DNA from 3 places in the Providencia sp. PROV_01 genome. Region 1 is predicted to be linked to each of the others. Evidence: predicted binding sites of a transcription regulator. Region 1 holds the regulator's gene; each other region holds the start of a gene.

The links. Region 1 encodes PurR, which represses purine synthesis genes. Its sites were predicted from a motif close to CANGCAAACGTTTGCNTG; they were not measured.
Region 2: the regulator PurR is predicted to act here: its motif matches at 1,753-1,770, upstream of purL (phosphoribosylformylglycinamidine synthase).
Region 3: the regulator PurR is predicted to act here: its motif matches at 2,047-2,064, upstream of purM (phosphoribosylformylglycinamidine cyclo-ligase).

The regions. Positions count from the first base shown of each region.
Region 1 covers NZ_JBRFKD010000002.1:2,945,163-2,948,380, forward strand. The annotation lists gene sodB (superoxide dismutase [Fe]) at 1-555, shown strand, start outside; gene purR (HTH-type transcriptional repressor PurR) at 996-2,021, shown strand; gene punR (DNA-binding transcriptional activator PunR) at 2,031-2,936, opposite strand; gene punC (purine nucleoside transporter PunC) at 3,059-3,218, shown strand, end outside.
Region 2 covers NZ_JBRFKD010000002.1:1,899,600-1,902,817, forward strand. The annotation lists gene mltF (membrane-bound lytic murein transglycosylase MltF) at 1-1,583, opposite strand, end outside; gene purL (phosphoribosylformylglycinamidine synthase) at 1,854-3,218, shown strand, end outside.
Region 3 covers NZ_JBRFKD010000002.1:2,458,996-2,462,213, forward strand. The annotation lists gene speG (spermidine N1-acetyltransferase) at 1-71, opposite strand, end outside; gene purN (phosphoribosylglycinamide formyltransferase) at 305-943, opposite strand; gene purM (phosphoribosylformylglycinamidine cyclo-ligase) at 943-1,983, opposite strand; gene upp (uracil phosphoribosyltransferase) at 2,339-2,965, shown strand; gene uraA (uracil permease) at 3,064-3,218, shown strand, end outside.

The DNA of each region.
Region 1 (3,218 bases):
CCGTATGCAAAAGATGCTTTAGAACCTTATATCTCAGCTGAAACCTTAGAATATCACTATGGTAAGCACCATAACACGTACGTTGTTAACTTAAATAACCTAATCAAAGGCACTGACTTTGAAGGAAAATCTTTAGAAGAAATTATCAAAACTTCTGAAGCCGGAGTTTTTAACAACGCAGCACAAGTTTGGAATCACACTTTCTATTGGAATTGCTTAGCGCCAAATGCAGGTGGTGAACCAACAGGTAAAGTAGCTGATGCAATCAATAAATCATTCGGTTCTTTCGCTGAATTTAAAGCTCAATTTACTGATGCAGCAACCAAAAATTTTGGTGCAGGTTGGACATGGCTGGTGAAAAAAGCAGATGGTAGCCTTGCTATAGTGAATACATCTAACGCTGCAACACCTATTTCTGGTGATGATAAGCCCGTGTTAACTGTTGATATTTGGGAGCACGCTTACTATATCGATTACCGTAACGCTCGCCCTAAATATTTAGAAAACTTCTGGGCACTGGTTAACTGGAAATTTGTGGAAGAAAATTTAGCATAACAATTTCTGCTTGTTGCTAAGTTTAGATACAGCAAGGGCGAGATATACTCGCCCTTTTAAATTCACCCTACTCAAGGCTGAAATAAAATCAGAAAATATGCGCAGCAAGAAAGATAATTAATGCTAATGAGCCCAGCGCAGCAAGCAATCCATATTTAACATCTGTATCCATGAGTTCCTCTCATTCTAATGTAATTGAATTAATAAATAACCATGAAATAATAAAGGTTATTAAGTATACATATCCAAAAAAGTAAAACTAGTGTCTATATCACATGTTATAACATCAATTATTTCTTTCGTTTTTGCGCTAGATCAGACAAAATCGACAACAAATCGCTAAATTATTGCCAGCAAAGGATCAATGCATCAATATGCAGGTAATTTTTTAACAAGAATTCTTATAGAGACCGGTTATTGGTCAGGAGTTTTTTTCCCCCATGGCAACGATTAAAGATGTGGCGAAGCGCGCTGGCGTATCTACCACAACCGTATCCCATGTTATTAATAAAACGCGCTTTGTAGCTGATGACACTAAGGCTGCGGTTTGGGCTGCAATTAAAGAGCTCAATTATTCGCCAAGTGCGGTTGCCCGTAGTTTAAAAGTTAACCACACAAAGTCGATTGGGTTGTTAGCAACTTCCAGTGAAGCGCCTTACTTCGCTGAGGTGATCGAATCTGTTGAAAATAGCTGTTATGAAAAAGGCTATACGCTGATTCTTTGTAATTCTCATAACAATTTGGGAAAACAAAAAGCGTATTTACAGATGCTAGCACAAAAGCGCGTTGATGGCTTACTTGTGATGTGTTCCGAGTACCCTGATACCTTAATTGGTATGCTAGAAGATTACCGCAATATCCCAATGGTAGTCATGGACTGGGGAACTTCTCGTGGCGATTTTACAGATAGCATTATTGATAACTCGTTCCATGGTGGATACCTAGCAGGTCGCTATTTAATTGACCGTGGGCATCGCGATATTGGAGTGATCCCTGGTTCACTTGAAAGAAATACAGGTATTGGACGTTTAACTGGCTTCAAAAAAGCAATGGAAGAGGCCAAAATTACACTAAAAGAAGAATGGATAGTTCAGGGGGATTTCGAACCTGAGTCTGGCTATAAAGCAATGACGCAAATTTTAAGCCATAAACAGCGCCCTACCGCTGTATTTTGTGGTGGTGATATCATGGCAATGGGAGCAATTTGTGCCGCTGATGAAATGGGATTACGTGTTCCACAAGATATTTCAATCATTGGCTATGATAATGTGCGAAATGCGCGCTATTTTACACCGGCATTGACCACAATCCACCAACCCAAAGAGCGTTTAGGGCAAATGGCCTTCACAATGCTGCTCGATCGTATCGTCAATAAGCGCGAAGATGCTCAAACAATCGAAGTCCACCCTCGCCTTGTAGAACGTCGTTCTGTTGCAGATGGTCCATTTATCGATTACCGCCGATAGTACGAATAACTAGGTTGAAAGCCACTCTGCGTTAAGCGTTTCGTTATCGCCAAGGTAATCTAACAACCAGCTGAGCGCTGGTGATGTATTATTTTCCACCCAAGTTAAACAGCAAGGACTGGGTGGAAAAGGCTGCGCTAATGATAGTTCAACTAATTGGCCGTTTTCACAAAGCGGAGCCGCTCGATGCTCAGGTACCATCCCAACACATAACCCATTAACTAAACAAGCTAAGCCATTTTCCCAGTAAGGCACAACAAGCCGACGCTGGTTATCAAGAGCCCAAGTATCACGTTTGGGTAGGTTACGTGAAGTATCTTCAAGGCACAAACTAGGGTACTCTCTCATTTGATCATCGGTCAGTTTTTCACCTATTCTGGCTAATGGGTGCTCTGGGCTTGCAACACACATCCACGACATAAAACCCATATCACGGAAACTATACCTTTCACCAATTGGAGATGCTCGAGTCGCACCAATCGCAACATCTACACGCCCATCAGCAAGTGCATCCCACACCCCATTAAACACCTCTGGATGAATAAAGAGTTCGATATCAGGAAAATGACGATAAAAATCAAGAATTAGCTGTTCTGTCCGCTGTGGTTTGACAATACAATCAACGGCAATACTAAATTGACCACGCCAACCATTCGCAACTTGCTGACACTGGTGACGAGTATCTGTCATTTTTTTGATAACAGAACGGCTCTCCTTAATAAATATCGCCCCAGCTTCCGTTAGCACAACATCACGATGTCGACGCTCAAACAGAGGAACCGCAAGCCATTCTTCAACTTGCTTAACGGTATAGCTGATTGCAGAAGGTACACGGTGCAATTCTTCAGCAGCACCACTAAAGCTTCCAGTTCGAGCAACTGCATCAATCACTTCGAGTGCATGCGCAGACCACATAACTTCTCCTTTCAAAAATTTTGATAACAAGATCCAAATATTACCGTTTCACAACCTAAAAAAATAGCCTATACAATGGCGTCATCATTAACATTTTTTTAAATATCAGATAAGTAATAATTATGTCGAATACTGTGAAAAAAAACGCCCCTGGATTTATGGTGTACCTTGCAGGACTTAGCATGCTGGGGTTTTTAGCCATTGATATGTATTTACCTGCATTTGGTGCTATGCAAGACACCCTGCATACATCCGAAGGCGCGATCAGTGCTTCTCTCAGTA
Region 2 (3,218 bases), 1.0 Mb from region 1:
GAAAGTAAATATTTTCCTAATGGCAGCCTTTTTTCATCAAGAGTTTTAGATGGCCGCGCCGCAGAACTCATTTTCCCTAAATTCGTCATACTAACTTTTTCAGAAATAGGGGACTGATTTTGCATAGCTTGAGATTCAGTAGTGCTATGGTTCTCAGGAGAAATCAAATAAATAAGTGACTTCTGGGCAATATCAAGAGCATGCTGTTTTCTTTCTTGGCTTTGTAAGTAACCCACTAAACTTTGATGATAACGACGAATATTCTCAACGTAACGATAAGCTTCGTGGCCACGTGCATAACCATAAGTGAGTTGTGAGTAATATTTTTTCTGCGTCAATAAAGGTAAACGGGCTTTTACATCTAACCACCGGTTAGGGTCTCCGCCTAACATTTCAGTTAATTTACGGACATCCTGCATATGCCCATACCCCATATTATAGGCGGAAAGGGCAAACCAGATACGGTCATCCTCTTCGATGGTTTCAGGTAAACGCTCCATAATATAAGCAATATAAGCGGCGCCGCCCTTTATGCTTTCTTCCGGGTCTAACCTATCCGCAATACCCATTGTTGTTGCGGTTGGCTTTGTTAGCATCATTAGCCCGCGTACCCCCGTAGGTGAGGTCGCTAAAGGATCCCAATGGGACTCTTGCCATGCAATAGCCGCTAATAATTTCCAGTCAATTACCTGAGCATATTTTTCAAATAGAGGTTGATACTCGGGGAGTTTATTATCAATGGCTTTAATAAATGCCATTGTGTCGAAATAATCGAAAGACTCTACATGGCTGAAATATTTTTCATTAAGACGTGCAAGTAATTCGCTTTCATGGCTGATGTTGAAGAAATCAAGCAACGCAGCATCTAAACTGTTTTCTTTACTACGACGCATATACCAAGTAACAGCATGATCATCCAATAAATCAAAAGCAACCGCTAATTGCGGGTGAATACGTTGCTGTAGTGCAACGGCAATAGAGTCTTCTAATGTGTAGTCAACCTCACCATCGGCAACCATTTCAAGGATTTGATTGGTATTGTATTTTGAGGTTTCTTCCCACTTTAGGTTTGGGTATTCCTTGGCGAGTTCCTTCAAGGTACTTGCATGCGCCGTACCCGCTGTTACCAATAATTTACCCGTTATTTCATTGAAGTTTTTGGGGCGATTTGTTCCTTTGCGATAGACAAGTTGTTGAGTGACATTAAGATAACTTGGACCAGTTTTTGTTTTGGCTAAACGGTCTTTGTTATACAGTAAACCCGCAACCGCGATATCGGCATCGCCATTTTCAAGGTCATCAAATATTTGCTCGAATGTTGGGCGGATGGTTATCTTGAGTTTAACGCCTAAGTATGAGGCAAAGCCTTGAGCCAGCTCGTAGTCGAACCCACGCAGCTGTTTCTGCTCATCAATATAGATAAGTGGCGAGCTAACGGCACTAATACGTAATTCACCTTGAGAAATAATTTTATTAATTTGTGAATTCTGCGTATTGGGCCAGCGGACGTTAAAACCGATGACCATAGTTGCTAGTAGCGCGATGACCACGATAATTAAATAGTTAACTTTTAAGTTATTCAAATAATAGTTTCTCGTGCATTGGCTGGTGCTGTATGTCCATAAAAGAGTATGGCTAAGTAATGGTTATAATTCCAGTAGTCGGCTATTTTGCTCAACATTTAGGAACGGTGCAACCTATATTATCGTATTTAGCACAGAATAATATTTAACTAATCGCTTTATTTTTAATCACGCAAACGGTTTCGTATTGATGAACATTGCTCTATAATGTGTTCCGGTTTCCCTGCTTTCATGTTCAGGGCTGGCGTTTAAAAGAGAGAAATTAAGACGATGGAAATTTTGCGTGGTTCACCTGCTCTATCAGCATTTCGTATTACCCGCCTTTTGGCGCTGTTTGCAGAAAAACAGCTTCCTGTCACGGATATCTATGCTGAGTATATGCACTTTGCTGAATTATCAGCGCCGTTGAGTGATAGTGAGCAAGGCAAACTGAGCAGTTTGTTAAAGTATGGTCCTTCTCTGGCTGAGCACGAGCCATTCGGTAAGCTTATTTTAGTCACTCCTCGTCCGGGAACTATCTCTCCGTGGTCTTCAAAAGCCACCGATATTGCACATAACTGTGGTCTTCGCCAAGTAAAGCGTATCGAACGCGGGATTGCTTATTATGTTCAAGGTGATGCATTGACCCAAGAACAGTGGCATGAAGTGATCGCCATTTTGCATGATCGCATGATGGAAAGCATTTTCTCTTCTTTTGAACAAGCGAGCGCACTGTTTGTGCAGCAACAGCCGGCACCAATGAAATCCATTGATGTGATTACAGGTGGCCGCCTTGCATTGGAAACAGCTAACAGGGAAATGGGGCTCGCGTTAGCCGATGACGAAATTGATTACCTGTTAGAGGCATTTACTGGGTTAAAACGTAATCCAACGGATGTTGAGCTCTATATGTTTGCGCAAGCAAACTCAGAACATTGCCGCCATAAAATCTTTAATGCAGACTGGGTAATTGATGGTGAAAAACAGTCTAAATCACTGTTTAAAATGATTAAAAATACGTTTGAAAAAACACCTGACCATGTTTTATCTGCTTATAAAGATAATGCCGCCGTTATGGAAGGTTCGTCTGTTGGCCGCTTTTTTCCTGAACCTGAAGGACGTACATACCGCTACCACCAAGAAGATGCTCATATCTTAATGAAGGTGGAAACTCATAACCACCCAACAGCGATTTCACCATGGCCGGGAGCAGCAACAGGCTCTGGCGGTGAAATTCGTGATGAAGGCGCAACAGGGCGCGGCGCGAAGCCAAAAGCTGGTTTAGTCGGTTTTTCTGTTTCTAACTTACGCATTCCCGGTTTTGAACAGCCTTGGGAAGAAGATTTTGGTAAACCAGAGCGCATTGTGACGGCTTTGGATATTATGATGGAAGGGCCATTAGGTGGGGCGGCATTCAATAATGAATTTGGTCGTCCTGCGCTATTAGGTTATTTCAGAACGTATGAAGAAAAAGTTAACAGCCACAATGGTGAAGAATTACGTGGTTACCATAAGCCTATTATGTTAGCGGGTGGTATCGGAAACATCCGTGCAGATCACGTACAAAAAGGCGATATTACGGTTGGTGCAAAACTGATTGTACTCGGTGGCCCTTCAATGAACATTGGGTTAGGTGGCGGGGCTGCATCATCAATG
Region 3 (3,218 bases), 490 kb from region 1:
TGGTGAATAAATGCTAAATCTTCACGTTCAAGTGGGCGCAACCTAAACGGATGAACTTGCCCGGTCGTCATAAAAATACCTCTATTTAGTTAGGAAAAATGTTTTGTTCTTCGACTATAAGGATAACATTTATTTGCGATAAAATAATGACACAGCACAGAGAGATTATCACCTTGTTGAAAAATAATTCATTTTACCCAACGCTAATGTTTTTATGTAATAGCTTGCGATCGTGTTTTTATGTGAATGCGAAGAAAAAGGGTGGATACCCACCCTTGAAATGACGTTTTGCTCATCACGAATATTATTCGTTAGCGTAACCTTGTTGCGGTAAAATTCGGTTATCTAACACAGCTTTACCTTTTTGCATTGTTAATCGGCCACTAATGAACCACTCAACAACTAATGGGTAAATCGTATGTTCTTGGGCTTTTACCCGCTCGATAATATCGTCTTCGTTATCCTGTTCAAAGATAGGCACTTTAGCTTGCAAAATAACTGGCCCGCCATCCAGTTCTTCGGTAACGAAATGAACGGATGTGCCATGTTCTTTATCCCCATTTTCTAGCGCTTTACGATGCGTGTGTAAACCGGGGTATTTCGGTAACAAAGAAGGATGGATATTGAGTAATTTACCCGCAAAGTGGTTGACGAATTGGGCTGATAAGATACGCATAAAACCCGCTAATACGACTAAATCAGGCTGATATTGGTCGACTTGTGCGAGTAATGCAGCATCATATGCTTGGCGGTCAGTATACTGTTTGACATCTAAAAAACAGGCTGGTATTCCAGCCTGTTGTGCCCGAACAAGCCCATAAGCATTGGCTTGGTTGCTAATGACAGCAACAATGTGAGCGCCAATTGCCCCAGTGCGGCAGCTATCAATTAATGATTGCAAATTACTACCGCTGCCAGAAATGAGGACAACAATTTTTTTCATTAGCGGATCACAACCTGCTCTTCACCCGCTGGTAATGCGCCAATTGTACCGATTTGCCATGCGTTTTCGCCAAGCTTGTTCAACAGAGCAAGTGCATTTTCAACTTCCTGTTGTGGTAGAGCAATAATAATCCCCACACCACAGTTGAAGGTACGGTACATTTCATGAGTGCTCACATCACCAGCTTGCTGCAGCCAGTTAAAGACAGCAGGCCATTGCCAGCTGCTACCGTCAATAATTGCTTGTGTGTTGTCAGGCAGTACGCGAGGAATATTTTCCCAGAAACCACCACCAGTAATGTGGGCAATTGCATGGATATCGCTGTTTGCGATCAGCTCTAATACATTTTTAACGTAAATGCGTGTTGGTTCTAATAAGTGGTCAGCTAAAGGTTTCCCATCTAATTGAGTTTCTTCTGGGTTGGTTTGGCTGACTTCGAGGATCTTGCGAACCAGCGAGTAACCATTTGAATGCGGGCCGCTAGAGGCTAAAGCAATTAAGGCGTCTCCAGCACTCACTTTGCTACCATCGATGATTTCTGAGCGTTCAACAACACCCACACAGAAACCAGCCACATCGTAGTCTTCACCATGGTACATTCCCGGCATTTCCGCGGTTTCACCACCCACTAACGCACAACCTGACTGTTTACAACCTTCTGCGATACCCGTAATCACACTCGCAGCGGTATCGACATCTAGTTTACCGGTCGCGTAATAATCAAGGAAGAACAGGGGCTCTGCGCCTTGAACAATCAAGTCATTGACACACATAGCCACAAGGTCAATCCCAATGGAGTCATGACGTTTTAAATCCATTGCTAAGCGTAATTTGGTACCGACACCGTCAGTGCCTGAAACTAAAACAGGCTCACGGTATTTCTGCGGTAGGGAACATAATGCACCGAATCCCCCAAGACCTCCCATGACTTCTGGGCGGCGGGTTTCTTTTACGACACCTTTAATACGTTCAACCAAGGCGTTACCCGCATCAATATCAACACCGGCATCTTTATAGCTGAGAGAGGTTTTATCAGTCACTACGGCCCCCAAGGCAATTACATTTTTGAGAAAAATAACATCATTGACATTATTCTAACAGGCTAGGCAAACGTTTGCGATAGCTTTGTGTTGGAAATTTTTGGGTACGCATAATCGAAGAATGGTAGAACGTTATAGAAGTTGTATAGCAAAATAAGAAATGTATTTATTTAAATCAAATTTGCGGTTTTACCAATTTCAACTTAACTGAGATGAGGTATAATTTTTAAAAAAATGGCGTTAATCGTTGTTGTTTTGACCAAAATCAAGCGTTATCTAGTGGCAACCAAAGCTAAAAGAGGTATAATCCGGCGATTTTTTTGTCCGCCGCCGTCTTAAATAGTAGGAGAAACCCATGAAGATCGTTGAGGTAAAACACCCTCTCGTTAAACATAAACTCGGCCTGATGCGAGATCATGATATAAGCACAAAGCGCTTTCGTGAACTGGCCTCAGAGGTTGGTAGCCTACTGACTTATGAAGCAACTGCTGACCTTGAAACTGAAAAAGTGACTATCGATGGTTGGTGTGGTCCTGTAGAAATAGAACAAATTAAAGGTAAGAAAATCACTGTAGTACCAATTCTTCGTGCGGGTATTGGTATGATGAACGGTGTATTAGATAGCATTCCAAGTGCACGTATCAGTGTAGTAGGTGTTTATCGTGATGAAGAAACACTGCAGCCTGTCCCTTATTTCCAAAAACTCGCCTCTAACATTGAAGAACGTATGGCATTAGTGGTCGACCCAATGTTAGCGACGGGTGGCTCAATGATTGCTACCATTGATTTATTAAAAAATGCGGGTTGTACCTCGATTAAAATCTTAGTTCTTGTTGCAGCGCCTGAAGGTTTAAAAGCGTTGGAAGCTGCGCATCCAGATGTTGAATTATATACCGCTTCAATTGATGAGTATTTAAATGAAGAGGGATATATCGTTCCGGGTCTCGGTGATGCGGGCGACAAGATATTTGGTACTAAATAATGATAAGCCGACTGAGAAGTCGGCTTTTTTTTGATTAATTGTAGAGACTCACTGCTTATTCAGTGATTAGCCATTTCGCTAAAAGAGGATAAAGCCACATGACACGTCGCACCATCAGTGTTGAAGAAAGACCACCATTATTACAAACTATACCACTGAGCCTTCAACACCTATTTGCTATGTTTGGCGCAACCGTTATCGTACCGATTCTGTTTGGTGTAAACCCCGCTACAATTTTGCTGTTTAATGGGAT